DNA from 4 places in the Clostridium sediminicola genome. Region 2 is predicted to be linked to each of the others. Evidence: riboswitches for the same ligand, from Rfam matches in the RefSeq annotation. Region 2 holds a riboswitch; each other region holds the start of a gene.

Region 1 (3,419 bases), on a different contig from region 2:
TTCAAGTTTTGGTGTTAAAATTTTAGGAGTTAATACAAAGGGAAGAGATATACAATATTTTGATAAGTGTTATTCTAGAGCACAAACTGATGATATGTTATCTCGATGTGATGTTGTAGTAGGCATGGTTCCAGGTACAAAAGCTACATATCATTTATTTAATGAAGATAGATTTAAGGCCATGAAAGATGGAGTATTGTTTGTAAATTCTGCTAGAGGAAGTATTGTTGATGAAAATGAGTTAATAAAGAATTTAAAAAATGGTAAAGTAAGGGCAGCAGCTCTTGATGTATTTGAACAGGAACCACTTTCTTTAGATAATCCATTATGGGAAATGGAAAATGTTATAGTAAGTCCTCATAATTCTTGGATTTCTGAAATGAGAAATGAAAGAAGATTTAATTTAATATATAATAATATGAGAAGTTATATTAGAGGCGAAGAACTTAGTAATATAGTGAATCTAGGAAAAGGATATTAAATATAAAAAACATTTGACAATGTGGATCTAATAATATATACTGAGATAGTAAAATTAAATAGTTAATTTTTGGGTGCTTCAATTTTTTTGAAGATAATAGGGAAAAAGGTTAAAATCCTTTACAGCCCCCGCTACTGTAAGTAGGTATGAAATCTTATAAGACACTGATATAAATCGGGAAGTCAGGAGAGTAAGTTGATCTACAAGTCAGGAGACCTGCCTAAAAAATTTGGCAACTGCTTCGGTGGGAAGTATGAGGTTATATTTGTGCATTTTGGTCAGCTTTTAGATTTTATACTAATATGATGACATTGTATATAATATAAAATGATTACTAAACCTACACAGTTGTTGTAGGTTTTTTATTATGCTAAATATTATATTAAGTTAATGTTTGTAATATTTTTATAGGTTTATTTTAAAATTACAAAAAAAATGCAAAAAATCAAAAAACATAGTAAGAAAATATAAATATATTTAGTTATAATTAAAATATAAAAAATTGTTTCAATTAAATTAATTTCGCAAGACATTTCTTCCAAATAAATAATACCAAAAAATATAGGCCCTAAAAATTTTAGGGGCTATATTTTTTTTGTTTTTTTCCAATAATAAAAATATATATTAATATAAGGAGGTAAACATGGAAAAAATTCATTATGAAGTATCAGGATTGATTAATGCAGATAGAAAGACGAAAGTAAAAAAAACATTAGATAATGTAAAGGGAGTTAAAGAAGTTGAAGTTAATCTTGCCAAGGGAACTGTAGATGTTAGTTTCAATTCACCAGCAACTGAAGAGAAGATTGAGCAAAGTATAGAGAAGCAAGGATGCGTAATTATAAATTGAGAAGAAATCTTTTAACTTCATGAAAGATAAAAGGTAAATAAAAAATTTTACATTGAAAAGGAAGCTTTTTAGAAATGATAAGAGCTTCCTTTTAAATTTTTTGCAAGACAAAGTTTATGTAATCGCTTTAATTCCAATACACTTTAGTTTTGTCACTATTTTATACTGACAATTAGAGCCTTTCTTTTCCTTGTATAGCTAGATTTAACGGAATATAATCAAATTGTAATCAGCTGATACATTTAAAAGAAAATTCTGAAAAATGAAATTATACTAAAATATTATTCATAAAAATCAGGAATTTATAGGGGGAGATTGTATGGCTAACACAGCTACAAATTTGCAAACAAGAACAACACGAGATAATGTACAAGTATTTGGTCGTTTTTTAAGTGGCATGGTGATGCCTAATATTGGGGCATTTATCGCATGGGGATTAATTACAGCTTTATTTATTCCAACAGGTTGGTTACCTAATGAAAGTTTGAGTAGTTTAGTAGGGCCAATGATTAATTACTTATTACCATTACTAATAGGTTATACAGGCGGTAAAATGGTTGGTGGAACTAGAGGTGGTGTTGTTGGGTCAGTTGCAACTATGGGAGTAGTTGTTGGAGTAGACATACCAATGTTTATTGGTGCGATGATAATGGGTCCACTAGGTGGATATGCAATAAAGAAATTTGATGATGTAGTAGAAGGAAAAATACCAACAGGTTTTGAAATGTTAGTTAATAACTTTTCCTCAGGAATTATATCTATGTTATTAGCAATGTTAGCTTTCTTAGGAATTGGACCTATAGTATTAAATCTTACTATAGCTTTAGGCAATGCAGTAGAAGCAATGGTAACTGCAAATTTATTACCAATAGCTTCAGTATTTATAGAACCAGCAAAAATATTATTCTTAAATAATGCGATTAATCATGGTGTTTTATCACCACTTGGAATAGCGCAAGCACAAGAATTAGGTAAATCAGTATTTTTCTTATTAGAAGCAAATCCAGGACCTGGGCTAGGTATTTTATGTGCATATTATGTATTTGGAAAAGGAATGGCTAAGAATTCTGCACCAGGAGCGATTATAATTCATTTTTTAGGAGGAATACACGAAATTTACTTTCCATATGTACTTATGAATCCAATATTAATATTAGCTGTTATAGCAGGGGGAGCAAGTGGAGTGCTAACATTTACAATACTTGGAGCAGGATTAGTAGCAGCTGCATCACCAGGAAGTATATTTGCAGTAATGGCGATGACACCAAAAGGTGGATTATTACCAGTATTAGCAGGTGTAGTAGTAGCAGCAGTTGTATCATTTTTAGTAGCAGGATTTTTTATTAAAAGAGCTAAATCAAATGATGAAGAATTAGAAGATGCAAAATCAAAAATGGTTGATTTAAAAGGAAAAAAATCTTCAGTTGTTAAAGTTGGAAGTAAAGTAAAATTAATTGTTGTAGCTTGTGATGCGGGAATGGGATCAAGTGCAATGGGAGCTTCAACTCTTAGAAAAAAAGTTCAGAAGTCTGGTCTTGATATTAAAGTAATCAATACATCTATAGATCAAATTCCACAAGAGGCTGATATTGTAATTACTCAACAAAGTTTGTCTTCAAGGGCTAAAAATGCAGCTCCTTTAGCTCAGCATATATCAATAGATAATTTTATGGGAACACCAGTTTATGATGAAGTTATTAAAAACTTAAGCAAATAAAAGTGTTAATAAGAGTGTGAATATATACAAAAGAGGGTAGCGCATAACATTCGTTACTCTTTTTTATTCAATAAGTATATTGAATTATGTCACTATTTATTCGTGACAAATAGCATTATCTTTGAGTTGTTTTAAAGGTTTTAGGGAACTATAATTAAAGTGAAAAGAGAAGTATTTTAAATATGTCACCAATACCTGCAGGAGGTGAAATATGACAAATATAAAGATTAGCTCAAGAGTAAAAAGAATTATTGAGATTTTATGTGATACTGATGGACCTATAACAGTAAAAGAAATAAGTAATAAATTATCAGTAAGTTCAAGAACTATTTTAAGAGAAATGTCAGAAGTAGAAAAATGGATTATTTCAA
Region 2 (3,419 bases):
TCCAGCAATATCATCTCACCAAATTAAAAATTCAGCACCAATAATCGCAGAACATAATAAAACCCTTTTATTATCTGATCCGACAATAATTCTAACAACATGCGGAACTACCAGACCTACAAAACCAATAGTTCCAGTAACAGAAACAAGAATACCTGTTATTAAAGACGTGATTACCAAATATTTTTTTCTAACTTCTTTAACATTAACGCCTAAATTTAATGCATTTTCCTCTCCTAGCAATAAAGCATTAAGAATATTACTTTCAAATATAAAATATAGCATACCTATCAATACAACTATGGTTGGCAAAATAAAATTATTCCAAGAGGCAGTTGCAATACTTCCCATAGCCAAAATGACGCAGTACGTATCCCCGCTGAATTTTTCGCCATAAAGATAACAAAGTTTGTACACGCAGCCGCCACCATTTTTATCTTCAACAGGAGTACTACCATAATCTAAGAAAATAATATAATCTGGGTTTGCATCTATTAATACTTCTGCAAAAACACGTCCCCATGCTTTATTAAGTATTTTTTCACAAACGTTAACGCCGCCTACTAACTTTATTACTTCATTAGCCATGATTGTACCAGAAGTGAAAATTAAGTTTTCATCATTAATACTGTCACATACAAATAGTTTAACTTTATCTTCTTGCTTAATATCTTTTTCTTTATCCTTAACAGCAGCAATTTTATCTTGCATTTCTTTCACTAGAGATTCTTCTTTGTCTGTTACATGGAATATAACACCAAGATTTAATATATCATCATAAACTTGGTCGATTTTTTCATAATCATGTAATGTTCCCTCTGAACAGTTATGTTTGTACTTAATACTTTTTCTGGTACATAATCCATTTCAAAGATTCTTGTACCATTTTTAATAGTAACAACTTCTTTTGACTCACTAGCTTCAGTTTGTTGCTCTGAACTAGTTGCTTTTTCATTTGTTCCTCTACATGCTACCAAAGATACCATAAGTATCATAGCAATAAGTGTTGATAATAACTTTTTCATTTTTTTCTCTCCTCGTCAACAGAAACAGTCCACAAGCGCAAAAAAAGCTATAGGAGTCCCATAGCTTTTAAATATCTACACGAACTATATTCCCCATTGAAATATTAGTTAATTCTTTTTATGGCAGGTCTCCTGACTCGAAATCAACTTCACAATCGTCTTCCCAATATAAATATCAGTGACATTTGATTGCTCATCCTTCTTACAGTAGCAAGGGCTGTTACGGATTTACACCGTATTCCCTATTAAGAATAAATTCACCATTTGAATATAATAACACTAAGTGAAATTTATGTAAAGTTATCCATGTAAACAAGCAGGATAAACGCGTGAAAAGTTATAACTGCATAAGTAAAACTACGATTTATTAAATTCAAATAATTTTACTTATGCAGTTGATTGGATTTCAACATATCGCAAATCTTTTTAATTTTCAACTTATCTTTTTTCCTATATCTAAAAGTTTTAATATTTACAATGTCCATTTACAGAAAACAAGTTCGTCGGCAAAGCCTCCTTACAAAAGCACTGGCAGGCTGTGCTCTTAGTGAGGAGGCTTTGCCGACGAACTTGCTTCATACATGTTCAAATACAAAACTACCATGATTATCCTTAAACTAATTCACTAAAAAAATTTATTACTAATTGAAATAACGACTAATGTAGATCACCGAACTCATCAAAAAAGTACCACTTTCCATCTATTTGTTTATAATATGTTACTAGTTCACCGTTAGGTAATGAATAGTTCCATGCATCTCCATCCCAAACCCAACCATTTTTATTTAGCACACCATCAGAATTAAAGAAATAAAAAGTATCATCTAGCTTCCATTTACCACACAATAATGTAAAGTCATATATAGCATAATCATTACCTGATTTATTTATCCATCCTGATTTTATTAATTTTCCTTCTGAGTTTGCATAACCCCATTGTCCATTAGATAATTTTGCCCAACAATCATGAAGTAAAGCTCCACTAGAATCAGCTGCATACATACACCCTTTAGCATTAAATTCATGTGTAGCTAATTTTCCTTCATAACTAAAGCAGTACCATTTGTTATTATGTTCAAACCATCCTGTTTTTAAGCTTCCATCAGGTTGTATATAAAACCACTCACCATTATATTCATACCATTCCCCTTGAGCTAAAGCCCCTGATTCTGTAGATAGGTAGTATTTATTACCATCAGTAAAGTTTCCTGTAAGCATATTACAAGCCTTATCAAAATAGTACCAATTACCATTTAGATTTTGCCATCCTTGCACTAAAACTCCCTCAGAATTTGCATATTTCCAACTTCCGTTATCTTCAATCCATTTATTAGGCAATAATTTATCCTGTTTATCTGTTTCTTGATATGTATCATCTTCTTTGTATGCCTTTAATCCAAAACTATCTTGATAGTAAGTTTTACCATCATATTCAAACCAACCATTAACCATAACCCCATCATCATTAAAATAATAGTTTTTACCACTAATCTCCATAAACCCTTTTAACATTCCATCTTCCAAAGTGAAATAATAAGTATTTTCAACATTTGTTTCATCCGTAATTTCTACCCACCCTAATTCTAGTTCGCCACCATAAGGACTACAATAATATTTTTTCCCTTGATAATCTAACCATCCTACAAAGTTTTTACCGTTGGCATCTTTGTAGTACCAATTATTATTCCATTTTACAAATCCATAATCCGCAGCCACTATCTCAGTTGAAATAGTTTCTGCTATTTTTGAGCCAGTATTATTAAGTTCTCCAGAGCTTGTACTAGCATAAACTAACTGAGATGATAACAATAAAGCTCCCATAACAATAGGTATAATCTTTTTTATCATAATTGACCTTTCCTCCTCTAATATCAATGTATCAACTTATATTTTCAACTAATTATAATTATAAATTATATCATACATTTTTAGAAATTAATAGCATTAATACCGTATTAAGTATGCTAATCTGATTTTATAATAAATGCTATAATTTAAAAAATAAACTAAAAAAAACAATAAGTATAATCTATCATGCTCACATTTTAAATAATTATATCTACATATTAAAAATATTTTTCTTCTTTTTCTCTCAATTTCGTATTCATTAGTAATAAATCAAAATCTTACAAGTCACCTATACTACTTTCATAGAATACATAATGTATCGAACTCACTCCTTCAGCTACATCTCAGACACGATATTTTACTGTTAAATCGTGACTTTAGAAGATTGTGAACTGCCCCTAATTTGTTTTAGTATATTGCAAACTCCTGTAAGTATCCATATATGCCGACAACATCATGGTTTTAATTCCAAAAAAAGGATTTTCATTGTTTTCTATAGCAAAGATATAGAATCTAAAATCCGCCACCAAAAATAAATTATAATTA
Region 3 (3,419 bases), on a different contig from region 2:
ATTATTATGAGAAAAAGACAAAACATATTTAGTAAAATATTATTTATATTAATGTTTTTATTACTTATAACTTCAGGTATAGGATTTAAATATTATTTTATGGAACCTATTGAAGTAGAAAAAATATCCTATATTGATGATTATAAGACTATAAATGTACAGTTTAGCACTGGTATAGTTTTAGATGAAAAGACCAAAAATAATATAAAAGTTCTGGATTCCAGTGGTAATTCAGTTGCTCTTAGCTATAGTTTAGTTTCAGATAGTGAAAATTTAGTTATTAAACCAGCTGAAAGTAATTATAATTTAGGAGAAAAATACACTTTTCAAGTTGACGATGTTCAAGGAAGATATTTCGGTAAGTTAAATGAGCAGATCAAAACAGAATTTTTAATAGATAAATTACCCATTGAACAATCTTTAGGTCTTGGAAAATATATGACTGAAAAGGTTAGCAATGATAAAGAATATGATTGGTATGTTGACCAAGCAAACACAGGAAAATATTCTAGTACAAACTGTGGACCAGCTAGTGCAGAAATGCTTGGTAAATGGGCAGATGAAAATTTCCAAGGATATGCTGAGGATGCTAGGAATTTACACTATGGCGATGATGGTGGATGGTTTACTGAAGATGTTCAAAATTATCTCAAAAGCTATGGTATAGAATCAAAAATGCATTTAAATGTAACAAAAGAATTTATAATTTCACAATTAGATAAAGGTAATATAATGCTATTAGGAATAAAATCAGGAGAAATATCTATAAATGAAGATTCCTATGAAGAGCATGTTGATAGATTTTATTGGGGTTCCAGTGGACATTTTATTATAGTAAAAGGATATATAGTAGTTGATGATAAGATGTATTTTGAAGTATACGACCCAAATAGTTGGAATGAAACTTATTCAGATGGAACATATAAAGGAAAAGACAGATATTACAAAGAAGAAGAAGTAATCAGAGCATCTAAAGTATGGTATGATAAGTTGTTAATTATAGAAAAAAATAATAATTTATAAATTATTATTTTTATTATTAATTTTAGCTTTATTTCTATTTATATATATAAATAATACAAAAAACTAAAATATATTTATTGTTTGGCGAATACTAATAATGTATAATGAAGTCATAATAGAATATTGAATAATCTTGGTACTTTTTATAAGTTTAATAGGGAAAGCAGTGAGAGTCTGCTACAGCCCCCGTTACTGTAAACAAAGACGAATCCCGGGACCACTGAACTTTTAGTTTGGGAAGGTGGGAGGAGAGTGATGTGTAAGTCAGGAGACCTGCCAGCGATTATTAAGAACAGATACTTCGGAGGGAAGTGAGTTTCACAGCTATAGTTATTAAAAAATATAATTATGGTATAAGTCATAGAATACAAACCTCTGTTTATAGCAGAGGTTTTTTGTTTTGGGAAATCAAAACTTAGACAGTTTACAGCAGAGAATTTTGCGCAGCAAAATTGATATTTATGGGGTGTTATCATGATTCAAATTATAGGTTTGAGACATAACCTAGATATTTCAATAAGAGAAAAACTTTCAATATTAAATAAGCAAATTGAGGGAGCTTTAGATAGCATAAATAAGTTTTCAAAAGGCTCTGTAATTCTTAGCACATGTAATAGAACGGAAATTTATTTTGATTCTGATGTAATAGGAGAAAGAGCTGTTGATAAAGTTTTTGAAGAATTGAATTGGGATAAAAGTCTTAAAGAATATACATTTTTTCGTGAAGAGGAAAGAGCAGTTCATCACTTAATGGAAGTGACATGTGGATTTCATTCAAAAATACTTGGAGAAGATCAAATACTCTCACAAGTAAAGACTGCTTTTGAGATATCAAAGAAAAATAAGAGTATCAGTAAAGCATTACATAGGCTTTTTCAGCTAGCAATAACTTGTGGAAAAGAATTTAGATGGAAAAGTGGTATGTACAGAATTCCAATATCATCTTCCTCTATTGTAGCTAAAGAGAGTTACAAAAGAAATGTGTCAAAATACATGTTAATTGGTTATGGTGAGGTAGGTAAGCTTGTTGAAAAATACCTGACCAATGATAGATTAGAGAAATTATATATAGTTGTAAGAAATAAAGAAATCTATAAATCACAGGATTCAAGAATAGAATATATCTCATTTCATGAAAAAGTTCAAAATTATAATAATGTTCAGTGCATAATAAGTTGTACATCATCGCCACATATAATTGTAAAGAAAGACGAATTACCCCATAAAAAATTCCTTGTTTTTGATATGGCAATTCCTAGAGATGTGGAAGAGGAAGTAAAAGAACTTCAGAAAGTAGAAGTAATTGATATAGATAGAATTTCTCTTATGGATAATGAGAACAAGCAAAAAAGAAAAGAAATAATGGAGCAAAACAGAGAAATATTAGATAAATATATTCACGAATATAGAGACTATGAACTAATAATGGATATAGTTCCTTATATAAAAGATATGAAAAACCTTAGTGAATCTGTAAGTCAGCGAAGATTCAATACTTTTAAAAATAAAAAGTATACAAAGAATCCAGATGAGTTAGCAAAAACAATGATAAAAAGTACATCAGATTTTTATATAAATCGAGCCATAGAAGTACTAAAAGAGGAACAATTGAAAGGTAGTGGCGAAGAATGCTTGAACATAATAGAAAAGATATTCTTTCCTCAAAAATAGATTATGCCACAATTTCATTAATATCAAATGGCATGAGAGTATTAATAATCGGTGCAGGAAAAGCAGCTCTTATAAAAGCCAAAACATTATTGAAAAAAACATGCTCAGTAACGGTTATATCTAAAAAAATTTCAGAAGAGTTTTATGAATTATCTCAAAATAATAATTTACAAATTATAAAAGATGAATATAGAAAAAGTTATATTAATGATAAGCATCTTATAATTATTGCGATTAACGATGATAAAAAACTTAAAGAAATTATAGAGGATTGCGAAAACCTTTCAAAATTATATTTAAATTGTACAGATTTTAAAAAGGGAAACTTTATAATGCCTATGAGTGGAGAAACTGAGAATATCGGATATAGTATTCACACAAAGGGAGGAAGTCCTAGAATTAGCAGATACTTAAATAAAGTAATCAAAGATAATTTAATGGAGTACGATGATTTTGTTGGTTATGCAGTAGGACTTAGAAAGAAAGCCAAAGAGAGTGAGTTCAAAAAAGAAATATTAGAGTTTATATCAAGTGAAGATTTTAAATACATGTTTTCAAAAGAAAAAGCGGATTTAGTTTTGAAAATGTTCTATGGAGGGAAAAATTTTGAATATAAAATTGGCGACCAGAAAGAGTAAGTTAGCACAGGTTCAAACTGAATATGTTATGGGGCTATTAAAGGAGAATTTTGATTTAGATAGTGAAAAACTCTTGATAGTTACAGA
Region 4 (3,419 bases), on a different contig from region 2:
CACTAATGATGGTGGAATTGGAATGGCTGCAGCATTAGGTGTTAAATTTTTAGATATTAATGAAGATGGAATTGATTTAAATGGTGGCGGATTACAGCACTTAGATAAAATAGATAATTCATGTTTAATAGATGGACTAAATGATTGTGAAGTAATTGCTGCTTGTGATGTGAATAATTCTTTATATGGAGTTAATGGTGCTGCTTATGTATTTGCTCCGCAAAAGGGTGCCGATGAAGAAATGGTAAAATTATTAGATCATAATCTTAAAAATTATGCAGGTATTTTAGCTAGAGATTTAGAGATAGATATACAAAATGTACCAGGTGCTGGCGCGGCTGGTGGCTTAGGAGCTGGATTAGTTGCTTTCACCGGTGCAAAATTACAATCAGGAATAGATATTGTTTTGGATACAGTAAAATTTGATGAAGTAGTATCTAATGCTGATTTGGTAATTACCGGAGAAGGAAAGATTGATGGTCAAAGTTTAAGAGGAAAGGTTCCTATTGGTATTTCACAAAAGGCTTCAAGATATAATGTTCCAGTGATAGCTGTAGTTGGAGCAATTGGTGATGAAATTGAAGAAGTTTATAAGAAAGGAATAACAACAGTTTTTACAACTAACTTAAAGCCAGAACCTTTTGAAAAAGCTAAAATTAATTGCAAAGAAAATTTGCTTAAAACAACTGAATCTATAATGAGATTAATTAAAATATTTAAGAAATAATAACAATTTACTGTAGAAATAAAATATATGTTTCTTATAATTTCTAAACAAATTACAAGAAATATATATTTTATTATATCTAATATTCACAAATAGTGTATAATATTGTAGAAACATTAAACATGTTAGGGAAAATTTAATAAAACTGTTTAAGTGCTTTGACTATTGGTCAAAGGTAATAGGGAATCAGGTGAAAATCCTGAGCGGTCCGGCCACTGTAAATGGAGAGCGATTTTTCAATAATGCCACTGGAATTTTCTGGGAAGGTGAGAAAAAGCTAAGATCCATAAGTCAGGAAACCTGCTTATACAGAGTAAGTATTGATCTTCCGATGAAAGATTGAAATACAAAGTGGAGAAAATTTATTTTTTTATGTAAAAAAGTTTTATTATACATAGAAATTTCTTGTTAAGCTTTGACTTTCATACGGAAGTCAAAGCTTTTTCTATATACACAAATAATAATTAGGAGGAAATTTATTATGAAAATTATCAACAAAATCGTTTCAGTATTTTTAATTTTAATGTTAGCAATAGGAATTGTTGGGTGTTCTAGCAATAGTAATAGCAATAACAATGTGGCAGAAGAAAACAAAAAAGAGAATACAGAAGAGATTGTCATTGCAGGCACAAGAAACATAGCACCTGGAGAGAAGGATGCTTATTATTGCAGTTCAGTACTTATGGTTTGGGAACCTCTTTTGACAAAGGCAGAGGATGGTAGCCCAGTTCTAAAGTTAGCTGAATCATATTCTGCTAATGAGGATTATACAGTTTGGACATTTAAATTAAATAAAGGTGTAACTTTTCATGATGGAGAAGTGTTAAATGCGGATGCAGTAATAGCTAATTTTGACAGAATGAAACTTGGCAAAAAGCCATCAAGTTTTTACTCTATGGATATAAACAAAACTTACCCGGGTTTATTAGAAGTTAATAAGACTAACGATTATACCGTTGAGTTAGTTTTTGAAAAAGCATTACCAACGCTTGATTTCGCTATGACTGATTTTGGTAGTGCAATGTTTAGTCCAAAAAACTTTGATGATGAAGGAAACTTTAATGGATTACCTATGGGGACAGGGCCTTTTAAATTAAAAGAGAATGTACTAGATGAGTATACAATAATTGAAAGAAATGACGAGTACTATGGTGAAAAAGCACTTGCAAAAAATATTAAAATAAAAGTAATATCTGATCCAGATACAAGATATTCTGCACTTAAATCAGGTGAAGTAATGGGTGTTATAGACCTGGGTGCAATTCAGCCTGTTATGGCAAAAGAGCTTATAAAAGATGAAAACTTTGCCATATCTTACAAACCAAATACAATTACTCATTATATTCTAGTTAATGGTAATAGATTTCCTTTTAATGATGTGAGAATGAGACAAGCAGTTAGTTTATTGATTGATAGAGATTTAATATTAGATAGTTTCTATGGAGGGCTTGGTTATCCAACTGTTAATGTACTTAATCAATCTACACCTTTTTATAAAGAATTCAAGATTGAGCATGATGTGGAAAAGGCTAAGTCTTTAGCAAAAGAGGTATTAGGGGACAAAAGAGCATCTATAGAGTTGATTCTAAAAAGTGGAGAACTAAATAGATACCCAAACAAAGAGGAAGCAGAACTTTTACAAAGCCAATTAGCTGAAATTGGAATTGATGCTAATATCACTATCCTTGATAGTGCAGCTTGGTCAGATGCGACAAAGTCAGGTAACTATAATATGTCTTTAAAAATTAAAGGATTATCTAGTTCTGAACCAAACAGTTTATTTAAGAGTATGATGCAAACAGATAGTGGACTTAATAAATCATGGAGTTTTGGTTACAGTAATACAGAGGTTGATGAACTTATAGCTAACGTATCTGGGGAATTGGATATGGAAAAAAGAAAAGAAATGTATAATAGACTACAAGAGATATCAGTTGAAGAGTTGCCAGCTATACCTTATTTTAATGATGTAAATCTTATAGCATATAACAAGAAAATAGAAGGTTATGAAGCTTTAAATTATGGAGTATCTTTAGATAAAACTAAGTGGGCTGAGTAATGATAATATATTTACTTAAAAGGCTTATAAGTATAGTTCCTGTACTTATTGGAATAACTATTTTTGCATTTTTTATTGGAATAATTTCTCCAGGTGACCCTGCATATATGTCACTTACTAGGGATAATATAACAGAACCAACAGAAGAAGAAATAATAGAAAAAAGACATGAATTAGGTCTTGATTTACCTATGCACACCCAGTATTTTAACTGGGTGTCAAAGGTGGCAAAAGGGGATTTAGGAGAGTCCATTTATACTGGTGAAGATATATTAGGAGAGCTCTTACGACGTTTACCTATGACGGTTAAATTATCTCTTAGCTCCCTTTTAATCACAGTGATTTTTGGACTTGGGTTAGGTGGTATTATGGCAATGACAAGAGGTACTGCTATTGATAAGATATTGAGGAGCATATGTACATTTATAGTATCTGTACCTGGTTTTTGGATGGCTATTATACTTATAACTATTTTTGCAGAGTTCTTGCACCTTCTGCCTACTAGTGGGTATGAGGGTGTTAAATCTCTTATATTGCCGTCTATAGTTCTATCTTTAAGCACTATAGGGACATCTGCTAGGCTTGCAAGGGCCAAGTTTATAGGAGAACTTTCTAAACAGTATGTTTTAGTTG

The links. Region 2 has a riboswitch for cobalamin ahead of ACQ3F0_RS16140 (hypothetical protein). Riboswitches for the same ligand answer to the same signal wherever they lie in the genome.
Region 1: another riboswitch for cobalamin. It lies ahead of ACQ3F0_RS12575 (heavy-metal-associated domain-containing protein); the one in region 2 lies ahead of ACQ3F0_RS16140 (hypothetical protein).
Region 3: another riboswitch for cobalamin. It lies ahead of hemA (glutamyl-tRNA reductase); the one in region 2 lies ahead of ACQ3F0_RS16140 (hypothetical protein).
Region 4: another riboswitch for cobalamin. It lies ahead of ACQ3F0_RS15190 (ABC transporter substrate-binding protein); the one in region 2 lies ahead of ACQ3F0_RS16140 (hypothetical protein).

What each region holds. Positions count from the first base shown of each region.
Region 1 is NZ_BAABMF010000006.1:182,915-186,333, reverse strand. It holds gene ACQ3F0_RS12580 (phosphoglycerate dehydrogenase) at 1-481, shown strand, start outside; cobalamin riboswitch at 536-719, shown strand; gene ACQ3F0_RS12575 (heavy-metal-associated domain-containing protein) at 1,125-1,331, shown strand; gene ACQ3F0_RS12570 (PTS mannitol transporter subunit IIBC) at 1,651-3,048, shown strand; gene ACQ3F0_RS12565 (BglG family transcription antiterminator) at 3,260-3,419, shown strand, end outside.
Region 2 is NZ_BAABMF010000010.1:94,825-98,243, reverse strand. It holds partial or broken gene ACQ3F0_RS16145 (iron chelate uptake ABC transporter family permease subunit) at 1-753, opposite strand, end outside; gene ACQ3F0_RS16140 (hypothetical protein) at 765-1,025, opposite strand; cobalamin riboswitch at 1,131-1,302, opposite strand; gene ACQ3F0_RS16135 (PspC-like choline-binding domain-containing protein) at 1,683-2,873, opposite strand; partial or broken gene ACQ3F0_RS16130 (helix-turn-helix domain-containing protein) at 3,412-3,419, shown strand, end outside.
Region 3 is NZ_BAABMF010000006.1:30,361-33,779, reverse strand. It holds gene ACQ3F0_RS11805 (C39 family peptidase) at 7-1,023, shown strand; cobalamin riboswitch at 1,142-1,318, shown strand; gene hemA (glutamyl-tRNA reductase) at 1,498-2,694, shown strand; gene ACQ3F0_RS11795 (NAD(P)-dependent oxidoreductase) at 2,652-3,332, shown strand; gene hemC (hydroxymethylbilane synthase) at 3,301-3,419, shown strand, end outside.
Region 4 is NZ_BAABMF010000009.1:96,569-99,987, forward strand. It holds gene ACQ3F0_RS15185 (glycerate kinase) at 1-727, shown strand, start outside; cobalamin riboswitch at 862-1,049, shown strand; gene ACQ3F0_RS15190 (ABC transporter substrate-binding protein) at 1,209-2,786, shown strand; gene ACQ3F0_RS15195 (ABC transporter permease) at 2,786-3,419, shown strand, end outside.